Regions from separate parts of the Saccharothrix syringae genome, predicted to be linked through region 3. Evidence: riboswitches for the same ligand, from Rfam matches in the RefSeq annotation. Region 3 holds a riboswitch; each other region holds the start of a gene.

Region 1 (3,310 bases), 2.4 Mb from region 3:
CAGCTTGGCCAGGCCCGCGTCCACGCGCATGCCGTCCAGGCCGTCCGGCACGGGCAGGTTGCGGTAGCCGCTCACTTCTTCTCCACCTTGGTGCCGTCGTAGTCGCGCTGGAGCAGGGCCATCAGCACGATCACGCCGCCGCCGACGCAGATGGCCGAGTCGGCCAGGTTGAACACGGGGAAGAAGTTGCCCCACGGGTCGAGGACCGAGATGAAGTCGACCACGCCGCCGCGCAGCGGGCCGGGCGCGCGGAAGACGCGGTCCACCAGGTTGCCGGTGGCGCCGCCGAGCACCAGGCCCAGGCCGATGGCCCAGCCGACCGACCGCAGCCGGCGCGCGATCCACAGGATGAAGCCGACCACGCTGCACGCGATCAGCGCCAGGATGACCGTCCAGCCCTCGGCCAGGCCGAACGCGGCACCGGTGTTGCGGTACAGCGGGAGGTAGAGCAGCCCGCCCAGCAGCTCGACCGGCTCGCGCCCCTCCAGGTGCTCCACCGCGAGGACCTTGGTGAGCAGGTCGAGCGCCAGCACGAGCGGCGCGATGACGGCCAGCAGGCCGACCCGGCGCTTGGGCAGCGGCTCCCCGGCCTCCCCGGGCCTCCCCGGCTCATCCGGCTCCCCCGGCCCGCCCGGCTCGTCCGCGGCGTCCGGCTCGGTGTTGGGCTCAGTGCTCACCCGGTCATTGTCCAGCATCCCCGTCAGCGCAGGAACGGCGGGAGCGGGCGCGGGTCCTCCCGGGGCACCCACCGGCCGTCCTGCCGCTCGTACTCCCACCGGGAGCCCTCGGTGACCAGCGAGCGCAGCGCGGCCACGAACCGGTCGACGTGCTCCGCGGTGGTCCCGAGCCCGACGGAGGCGCGCAGCGCCCGACCGCCCGGCGCCAGCCGGGCCACCGCGACGTGGGCGCAGAACGCGCCGTCGCGCACGCCGATGCCGTGCTCCGCCGACAGCGCCGCGGCCAGGTAGCCGGGGTCCTGGGCGCCGGCGGTGAAGCTCACCACGCCCACCCGGTCGTGGTCGGGGCCGAACAGCGCCAGCTCCTCGACCCCGGGCACCGACCGCAGCCCGTCCCGCAGCCGCTCCAGCAGCACCCGCTCGTGCGCGGCGACCTGCTCCCAGTGGCGCCCGAGCACGTCGCACGCGGTGGCCAGGGCGTGCGCGCCGACCACGTTCGGGGTGCCCGCCTCGTGCCGCTCGGGCGCGCCCGACCAGGCCACGGCCAGCCGGTCGCCGCGGTCGGTGACGCGGGCCGTGGCGCCGCCGCCCAGCAGGTACGGCTCGGCGGCCTGCAACCAGTCGGACCGGCCCACCAGCGCGCCCGCGCCGAACGGCGCGTACAGCTTGTGCCCGGACAGCACGGCGTAGTCGACGTCCAGCTCCCGCAGGTCCACCGGCCGGTGCGGCGCGAGCTGGGCGGCGTCCAGCGCGACCCGCGCACCGTGCCGGCGGGCCACCCGCGCCAGCTCGGCCACCGGCCACAGCTCGCCGGTGACGTTCGACGCACCGGTCACCACCACCAGCCGCGGCCCGACCGGCGCCTCGCGCAGCGCCCGGTCCAGCTCCAGCGGGGCCGCCGCCGCGGACCCCGGCGTGCGCAACCGCCGCACGTGCGGCCCCCGCCACGGCAGCAGCGCCGCGTGGTGGTCGGTGTCGAACAGGACCACGGCCGTGTGCCTGGGCAGGCAGCGGGCCAGCAGGTTCAACCCGTCGGTGGAGTTGCGCACGAACACGACCGCGTCAGTGGCCCGCGCCCCCAAAAACCGCCGCACCGAGTCCCGAGCCTGCTCGTAGACCCGCGTGGACACCTGCGACGCGAACCCCGCGCCGCGGTGCACGCTCGCGTACCAGGGCAGCAGCTCGTCGACGGCGTCGCGCACCTGCTCCAGGCAGGGCGCGCTGGCCGCGTGGTCCAGGTTCGCGTACTCGACCCGCTCACCGCCCAGGACCGGCACCCGCAACGAGGCACCCACCACCCTGGGCAGCCCCACACCGACGACCGGCGAAACAGCGATGGTCACGACACCCTCCGGACAAGTCCGGGGACTCCCCCTGGGAGGCCCGCGCTTGCCGCACGCCCCGCGCGCACGACCAGGTCCTCACCGGGGGCACCCCACCGCGGTAGGAGGGTTGCCGGCCAGCAAGCCCGGGCTTGTCGCTGGCACTCATGACCTTCACCAGCACCCTAACCCGCCCCACCACCCCCCGTAACCCCCTCCCACATCCCGAGACCCCCGCGAGTCCTCCACCCCAACACCGCGTGTCCTCCACTCCGACACCGCGTGTCCTCCACTCCAACACCGCGAGTCGACCCTCCAGCCCCCTCGTGTCGAACCTCCAGACCCCCCGAGTTCCACACTCAACCCCCGGCGTGTCATGCCTCCAGCCCCGGCGTGTCATGCGTTCAGACCCCGCGTGTCATGCGCTCAGCACCCCCGTGCCCGACGCTCACGCCAACCCGGCGTCGCCCTTCCACCGCGCGAACCGCCCGGCCCGGTCAACCGCCCGGATCCGCTGCTCCGTGGCCACCCGCGCCGCGTCCGTGCACACCACCAGCAGCTGGTCGTGCTCCTGCAACCGCGTGGTCGCCTGGGGCGTGAACCCCTTCTCCTCCCGCACCACCAGGCTCACCGACGACCCCGGCGGCAACCGCAGCTCCGACAGGTACACCCCGTGCAGCCGCGACCCCGGCTGGATCCGCACCTGCAGCAGCTCCGCCCCCAGCGCGTCCAGCGCCGACGAGTCGACCTGCACCTCCCGCGCCTCGCCCGACCGGACCAGCCTCAACCCCTTCGCCAGCCACGGCAGCGTCGTCCCCTGCACCACCGTCAGCAGGATGACCAGCACGAACACCGCGTCCACCAGCCGCTGCGCGCCCGGCACCCCCTGGATCAGCGGGATCAGCGCGAACACGATCGGCACCGCGCCGCGCAGCCCCGACCACGACAGGAACACCTGCTCCCGCCACGGCACCCGGAACGGCAGCGCCGCGCACAGCACCGACAGCGGCCGCGCGAGCAGCAGCAGCACCGCGCCCGCCACCAGCGCCGGCACCAGCGCGTCGAGCAGCCGACCGGGCGAGGCGTACAGCCCGAGCAGCACGAACAGCCCGATCTGCGACAGCCAGCCCAGCCCCTCGGCGAACGACAGCGTGTCCGACCGGTGCGGCAGCCGCGCGTTGCCGAGCACCAGCGCGGCGATGTAGACGGCGAGGAACCCGGACGCGTGCGCGAGGTCGCCCGCCGTGTACGCCAGCACGCACACGGCCACCGTGGCCAGCGGGTACAGGCCGGTCGCGGGCAGCGCGGCCC
Region 2 (3,310 bases), 790 kb from region 3:
GTGGGCGCTGTGGCAACCCAGCTACACCGCCCAGCCGTGGCCACGCGACGAGCTGCGGCCCGCTTTCACCTACTACGTGTGCGAGGAGCGGCCCGACGGCGAGCGCGGGATCATCGCCAGGGCCACCGCCACCGGCGTGGTCGGCACCGCCGAGGTGGCCTCCGCCGACGCGGCCTACCGCCTGGTCGCCGACACCCTGTTCGACGACGCCCTGGCGATACCGCCGGAGGAGTGGCACACCGAGCGCTACAACGCGGAAAAGGCGAAGCGGCCGTGGCCGCAACTGCTGACGGCGTGGCGCGTGGTCACCGAACCGGTGAGGCCGCGCGTCCTGCCCGAGCTGAGCGCCTTCCCGCGCACCGGCTGGTTGCGCACATCGGGGATCGCGCTGTGACGGCCGCACCGGGGTCGAACGCCATGAAGTCGGCTGCCACGGGGGTGACTGCCACAGGGGGAGCTGTCGCGAGAGCAACTGTCGCGGGAGCGGCTGTCGCGGGGGCGACTGCCACGGGAGCGGCTGCTACGGGGCAGCCTGGAGCGGACCCGGCCGGAGCAGGTCTGGCCGGAGCGGGCCCGGGTGGAGCGGAGCGGGCCAGGGGAGGAGCAACCGGGCTGGGAGCCGCGGGAGTGGACCCCGGTGGGAGCGTGCCCGCCGAGGTCCGCCTCGACAATCCCGGTCCTGGTCCCAGCTCCGGTTCCAGTCCCGGCCGCAGTCCCGGTCTCAGTGCCGGTCTCAGTCCTGGAGGGCGTTCAGCACGGCCTCCGCCGAGGGCGGCACGTTCGCCCGCGGGCCGACCCGGTCGCCGAGCGCGTCGAGGGTCTTGAGGCCGTCGCCGGTGATCAGCAGCACCGTCTCGCCGTCCGGGTCCAGCTTGCCCTGCTCGACGAGCTTCTTCGCGGTCGCCACCGTCACGCCGCCGGCGGTCTCGGCGAAGATGCCCTCGGTGCGGGCCAGCAGCCGGATGCCCTCGACGACCTCTTCGTCGGTGACGTCCTCGATCGCACCGCCGGTGCGGCGCACGGCGTCGAGCACGTAGGGGCCGTCGGCGGGGGCGCCGATCGCCAGCGAGCGGGCGATGGTGTCCGGGCGCACCGGGGAGACCACGTCGTGACCGGCCTTGAAGGCGGCCGAGACGGGGGAGCACCCGGTGGCCTGGGCGCCGAACACCCGGTACGGGGTCTGCTCGACCAGGTCGAGTTCACCCAGTTCGCGGAACGCCTTGTCGACCTTGGTCAGCTGGGAGCCGGACGCGATGGGGACCACGATCTGGTCGGGCAGGCGCCAGCCGAGCTGTTCGGCGACCTCGAAGCCCAGCGTCTTGGAGCCCTCGGCGTAGTAGGGGCGGACGTTGACGTTGACGAACGCCCAGTCCTCGTGCTCGGCGGCGAGTTCCTGGGCCAGCCGGTTCACGTCGTCGTAGTTGCCGTCGACGGTGATCAGGTTGCCGTCGTAGACGGCGGTCATGAGGATCTTCGCCCGCTCCAGGCTGGAGGGCACCAGGACCACCGACCGCCAGCCGGCGCGGGCCGCCGCGGCGGCGACGGCGTTGGCGAGGTTGCCGGTGGACGGGCAGGCCAGGACCTTGAAGCCCAGTTCGCGGGCGGCGGCGAGGGCGACGCCGACGACGCGGTCCTTAAAGGAGTGGGTGGGGTTGCCGGTGTCGTCCTTGACCCAGACCTTGCGCAGGCCCAGGGCCTTGGCGAGGCGGTCGGCCTCGACCAGGCGGGTGCCGCCGGGGCTGGTGTTGGGGTGCGACTCGACGGTGGAGGGCACGGGGAGGAGGCTCTTGTAGCGCCAGATCGAGCGGGGGCCTGCCTCGATGTCCTCACGGCGGACCCGGCCGAAGTCGTAGGCCACTTCCAGGGGGCCGAAACACTCCAGACAGGCGTATTCCGGGGCGAGCGGCGTCTCGTGCCCGCACTCGCGGCACGACAGGGCGCGCGCGGGACCGAGGTCGAAGGAGGTGGTGGTGGCCGAGGGTGCACTGACAGCAGTCATCGCGAGGTATCTCCTCATCTTTCCCGCGTCGCGGGTCGGAATTGGCACCGTGGTCGCCAGCGAACGCTGTGCGACGGGTTGCCGGGGCTTCTTCGGGCCGATCCCTCTGCCCCTCTGGATGAGCGGTATTCAGTTGTTGTCGCCTCAACCTACGACACGATCCCGACCCGTAGCCAGCGAAGTCCACCATCCGGACGGCGGACGGGCGTGGGAGGATCGCGGCCGTGAGTGCGCCCGCTGACACGCCCGATGCCGTTCACCTGGTCGTGGGCGAGGAGGAGTTGCTGGTCGAACGCGCTGTTCGCGGTGCCCTGGAACTCGCCCGGAAGGCCGATCCGCAGGCCGACCTGACCCGCGTCCGGGTGACCGAACTCACCCCGCCCGAGCTGGCCGAACTGGTGAGCCCGTCGCTGTTCGCCGAGGGGCGGGTGATCGCGCTCGAAGCCGCGCAGGAGGCGAGCAAGGAGATCGCCGACGCCGTGATCGCCTACGCCAAGTCACCCGCCGAGGGGGTGACGCTGGTCGTGGTGCACACCGGCGGCGGGCGCAGCAAGGCCGCCAAGGAGCTGCCCGCCGCGCTGCGCAAGGCCGGTGCCGGCGTGACCGAGTGCCCGAAGATCACCAAGGCCGCGGACCGCGAGGCGTTCGTCCGCAACGAGATCCGCTCGGCGGGCGGCAAGGCCGACCCCGAGGCTGTGGGGGCGCTGATCGAGGCAGTCGGCTCCGACCTGCGGGAACTGGCCGCGGCGGCGTCGCAGCTGGTCGCCGACACGGGCGGCAGGGTCGACGCCGAGGCGGTCCGCCGCTACCACCGGGGACGGGCGGAGGTGACCGGGTTCGCGGTCGCGGAGAAGGCCGTGATGGGCGACCGGGCCGGTGCGCTGGAGGCGTTGCGCTGGGCGATCCAGCTCGGCGTGCCGCACGTGCTGGTGGCGGACGCGCTGGCGGACGCGGTGCGCACGGTCGCGCGGGTGTCCGCGGTCGGGCGGGGCGACCCGTTCAAGCTCGCGGGTGAGCTGGGCATGCCGCCGTGGAAGGTGAAGAAGGCGCAGGGCCAGTCACGTGGCTGGGAGGAGCGCGGGCTGGCGGCGGCCATGTCGGTGGTCGCGGACCTCAACGCGGACGTGAAGGGTTACGCCGCCGACTCGGGTTACGCCCTGGAACGGGCGGTGCTGAAGATCGTCGCCGCCCACGGCCACCGCTGAGCCGGGTTTGCCGCCGCTGGGCTGGGGGTGCCGCCGCTGAGCCGGGTTCGCCGCTCCTGGGGCGGGTTCGCCGCCGCTGGGGCGGTGGGTGGAACGGGCCCTGGAA
Region 3 (3,310 bases):
CCAGTACGCGGCCTACCCGCACCAGGCCACCCGCGAGCAGCAGATCGCCGTCGCGACCAAGCTGCGCGACGCCCGCGGCAGCTACTCCGCGTGGCCCGGGTGCCAGGCCAAGCTGGGCCTGCCGTAAGAATGCACGCGTGACCAATGCTTCGTCGTCGGCCGGGCCGGGGAGTTCGCTCCTCGGCCCGGCCGACGTCCGTCGGCTGGCCGCCGACCTCGACGTCCGCCCCACCAAGAAGCTGGGGCAGAACTTCGTGCACGACCCGAACACGGTGCGCCGCATCGTGGCCTCGGCGGACCTGCGGCCGGACGACGTGGTGCTGGAGGTCGGACCCGGCCTGGGCTCGCTGACCCTGGCGCTGCTGCCCGCGTGCCGGGCCCTGGTGGCCGTGGAGATCGACGGGGTGCTGGCCGGCCGGCTGCCGCTCACCGTCGCCGAACGCGCGCCCGGCCTGGCCGACCGGCTCGCCGTGGTGCACGGGGACGCGATGCGCGTCACCGCCGACCGGCTGCCCCACGCGCCCACCGCGCTGGTCGCCAACCTGCCCTACAACGTGGCCGTGCCCGTGGTGCTGCACCTGCTGGCCGAGCTGCCGTCGCTGCGCACCGGCCTGGTGATGGTGCAGTCCGAGGTGGCCGACCGGATGGCCGCCGGGCCCGGCAGCAAGGTCTACGGGGTGCCGAGCGTGAAGCTCGCCTGGTACGCCGACGCCCGCCGCGCCGGCCCGGTGTCGCGCTCGGTGTTCTGGCCGGTACCCAACGTGGACTCCGCGCTGGTCGCGTTCGAGCGCCACGCACCGCTGTCCACTGTGGATCAGAAGTGGCTCTTCTCGTTGGTGGACGCGGCTTTCGCGCAGCGGCGCAAGACCCTGCGCGGTGCGCTGGCCGGGTGGGCCGGCTCGCCCGCCGAGGCCGAGCGGCTGCTGCTCGCCGCGGGCGTCGACCCCGGCGCGCGGGGGGAGCAGTTGGGCGTCGACGACTTCGTCCGGATAGCCGAGGTCGCCTCGGCCCGGTAGTCGCCGATCCTTCGGCCATCAGTGTGATTTGCCGGACGTTCCTGTTACGGGCTTGCGTCGCCAGGGGTCCTTCGGGTGTACTCGACGTGCCATCCCGAGCGGCCGAGAGACCTGGCTCCACGACGCCGCAGCAACCACCCCGCCACCGGGGCAGGTGCTTCAGCCAGGAACGATGGAGGATCACGTGCCCAGGATGCGAATGCTCACCCGGAGGCGGGTCGTCGACCACGGCCGCCGCACGGTGTCGGCCTGTCGCAGCTGACGAGCTACCGCCTAGCCCGTCCGCACCCTCCTCTCGGCGTCCCCCTCCGCGGGACACATCCCTGAGCTTCGAAGCCTCCGGCCCACGCGCGCCACGAGCGCGCGCGGCCGCATGCAGTCGTGGAGTGAAAACGTGATCACGGTCGAGAACCTCACCAAGTCCTTCCCCGGCAGTACCGGGCAGGTTCGCGCGCTGGACGGCGTGAACCTGGACGTCGACGCGGGCACCGTGCTCGGCGTCGTCGGCCCCAGCGGCGCCGGCAAGTCCACCCTGGCCCGGTGCGTCGCCCTGCTGGAGCGCCCCGACAGCGGCGCGATCCGCGTCGACGGCACCGACCTCGTCTCCCTCGACGGCACCGCGCTGCGCGCCGCCCGCCGGCGCATCGGCGTCGTGCCGCAGGGCGACTCGCTGCTGCGCCAGCGCACCGCCGCGGGCAACGTCGCGCTGCCGCTGGAGGCCGCGGGCGTGGCCGGGCCGCAGCGCCGCACCCGCGTCGCCGAGCTGCTGGACCTGGTGGGCCTGACCGACAAGGCCGGCAGCTACCCCGACCAGCTCTCCGGCGGCCAGCGCCAGCGCATCGCGGTGGCCCGCGCGCTCGCCGCGTCGCCGTCGGTGCTGCTGGCCGACGAGCCGACCTCCGCGCTGGACCCCGAGACCACCGGCTCGGTGCTCACCGTGCTGGACCGGGCGCGCGCCGAGCTGGGCGTGACCGTGCTCGTGGTCACCCACGACATGGGCGTGGTGCGCCGGATCTGCGACGACGTCGCGGTGCTGGAGGACGGCCGGGTCGTGGAGCACGGCAAGGTGCTCGACCTGGTCTCCGACGCCGGCAGCCGCACGGCCGCGTCGCTGCTGCCCGCCGTGGACCAGAACCCGGCGGCCGAGAAGGCGTACGACCGCGTCGCCGACGTCGTGCTGGTCGGCTTCGCCGCGGTGGGCGCGCTGCTGCCCGAGGCCACCGGCCGGTTCGGCGTCGAGCTGAACCTGCTGGGCGGCGGCCTGACCCGGCTGGGCGAGACCCCGGTCGCCCGGTTCCGCGTCGGCCTGAACGGCGAGCGCGCGGACTCGGCGCTGGAGTGGATCTCGGAGGCCGGAGGCGCGGTGCGCCGGACCCTCGCGGGTCCGCAGGGAGTTGCTGCGTGAGGTCTGCAACACCCTGGTCCACCGTGTTCGACACCGTGCTCGCCGCGACCGGTGAGACGTTGTACATGGTGGGCGTCTCCACCCTGATCGCGGTCCTGCTCGGCACCCCCGTCGGCGTCTGGCTCCAGCTCACCGCACCCGGTGGGCTGAAGCCGCGCCCGGTGCTCCACAAGGTGCTCGGGTTCGTCGTGGACCTCGGTCGCTCCATGCCCTTCCTGGTCCTGCTGGTGGTCCTCACCTCGCTGACCAGGCTCCTGCTCGGCAGCACCATCGGACCGACCGCCGCCATCGTGCCGCTGGCCGTCGGCGCCATCCCGTTCGTGGGCAGGCTGGTCCAGAACGTGCTGTCCGAAGTGCACGTCTCGGTGGTCGAGGCGGCGGTCACGACCGGCGCCTCGACCACCCGGATCGTCCGCAGCGTCCTGCTCCGCGAATCGCTGCCCGCCCTGGTGAACGCGGTCGGCGTGACCGCCATCGCCCTGCTCGGCTACTCGGCGATGGCCGGCGTGGTCGGCGGCGGCGGCCTCGGCGACCTCGCCGTGCGCGAGGGCTACCAGCGGTTCAACGAGCGCTACCTGTGGACCACGGTGGCCGTGCTGGCGGTCGTCGCCACCGCGATCCAGTTCACCGCCAACCGCGTGGCCCGGGCCGTCGACCGACGCCGCCACGCCTCCGTCTGACCCCTCCGTCCCAAAAGGAACGAAATGCGTATTCGTGCTGCCCTGCTGGCCGTGCTGCTCACCGCTGTGGGCTGCGGGAGCGGTGGTGAGACCGGCGCGGCATCGGACCCGAACGCGCCGCTCAAGGTCGGCGTGAGCCCCGTGCCGCACGCCCAGGTGCTCAAGTACGTCGCGGACAACCTGGCCGCCTCGAAGAACCTGAAGATCGA

What was found. A riboswitch is a leader RNA that binds a small molecule or an ion and turns the genes downstream of it on or off. The one in region 3 is predicted to bind S-adenosylmethionine.
Region 1: it holds a riboswitch for S-adenosylmethionine, as region 3 does, so the genes downstream of both, EKG83_RS38750 (aminotransferase class V-fold PLP-dependent enzyme) here and EKG83_RS03400 (methionine ABC transporter ATP-binding protein) in region 3, are expected to answer to the same signal.
Region 2: it holds a riboswitch for S-adenosylmethionine, as region 3 does, so the genes downstream of both, thrC (threonine synthase) here and EKG83_RS03400 (methionine ABC transporter ATP-binding protein) in region 3, are expected to answer to the same signal.

The regions. Positions count from the first base shown of each region.
Region 1 covers NZ_CP034550.1:9,275,021-9,278,330, forward strand. Annotated here, with positions in the region: gene EKG83_RS38740 (RluA family pseudouridine synthase) at 1-30, opposite strand, end outside; gene lspA (signal peptidase II) at 72-677, opposite strand; gene EKG83_RS38750 (aminotransferase class V-fold PLP-dependent enzyme) at 701-2,020, opposite strand; SAM riboswitch class IV at 2,058-2,172, opposite strand; gene EKG83_RS38755 (potassium/proton antiporter) at 2,448-3,310, opposite strand, start outside.
Region 2 covers NZ_CP034550.1:1,502,883-1,506,192, forward strand. Annotated here, with positions in the region: gene EKG83_RS07040 (DNA internalization-related competence protein ComEC/Rec2) at 1-825, shown strand, start outside; gene thrC (threonine synthase) at 734-1,999, opposite strand; SAM riboswitch class I at 2,011-2,124, opposite strand; gene holA (DNA polymerase III subunit delta) at 2,224-3,204, shown strand.
Region 3 covers NZ_CP034550.1:711,976-715,285, forward strand. Annotated here, with positions in the region: gene EKG83_RS03390 (resuscitation-promoting factor) at 1-127, shown strand, start outside; gene rsmA (16S rRNA (adenine(1518)-N(6)/adenine(1519)-N(6))-dimethyltransferase RsmA) at 138-1,016, shown strand; SAM riboswitch class I at 1,103-1,195, shown strand; gene EKG83_RS03400 (methionine ABC transporter ATP-binding protein) at 1,411-2,421, shown strand; gene EKG83_RS03405 (methionine ABC transporter permease) at 2,418-3,101, shown strand; gene EKG83_RS03410 (MetQ/NlpA family ABC transporter substrate-binding protein) at 3,126-3,310, shown strand, end outside.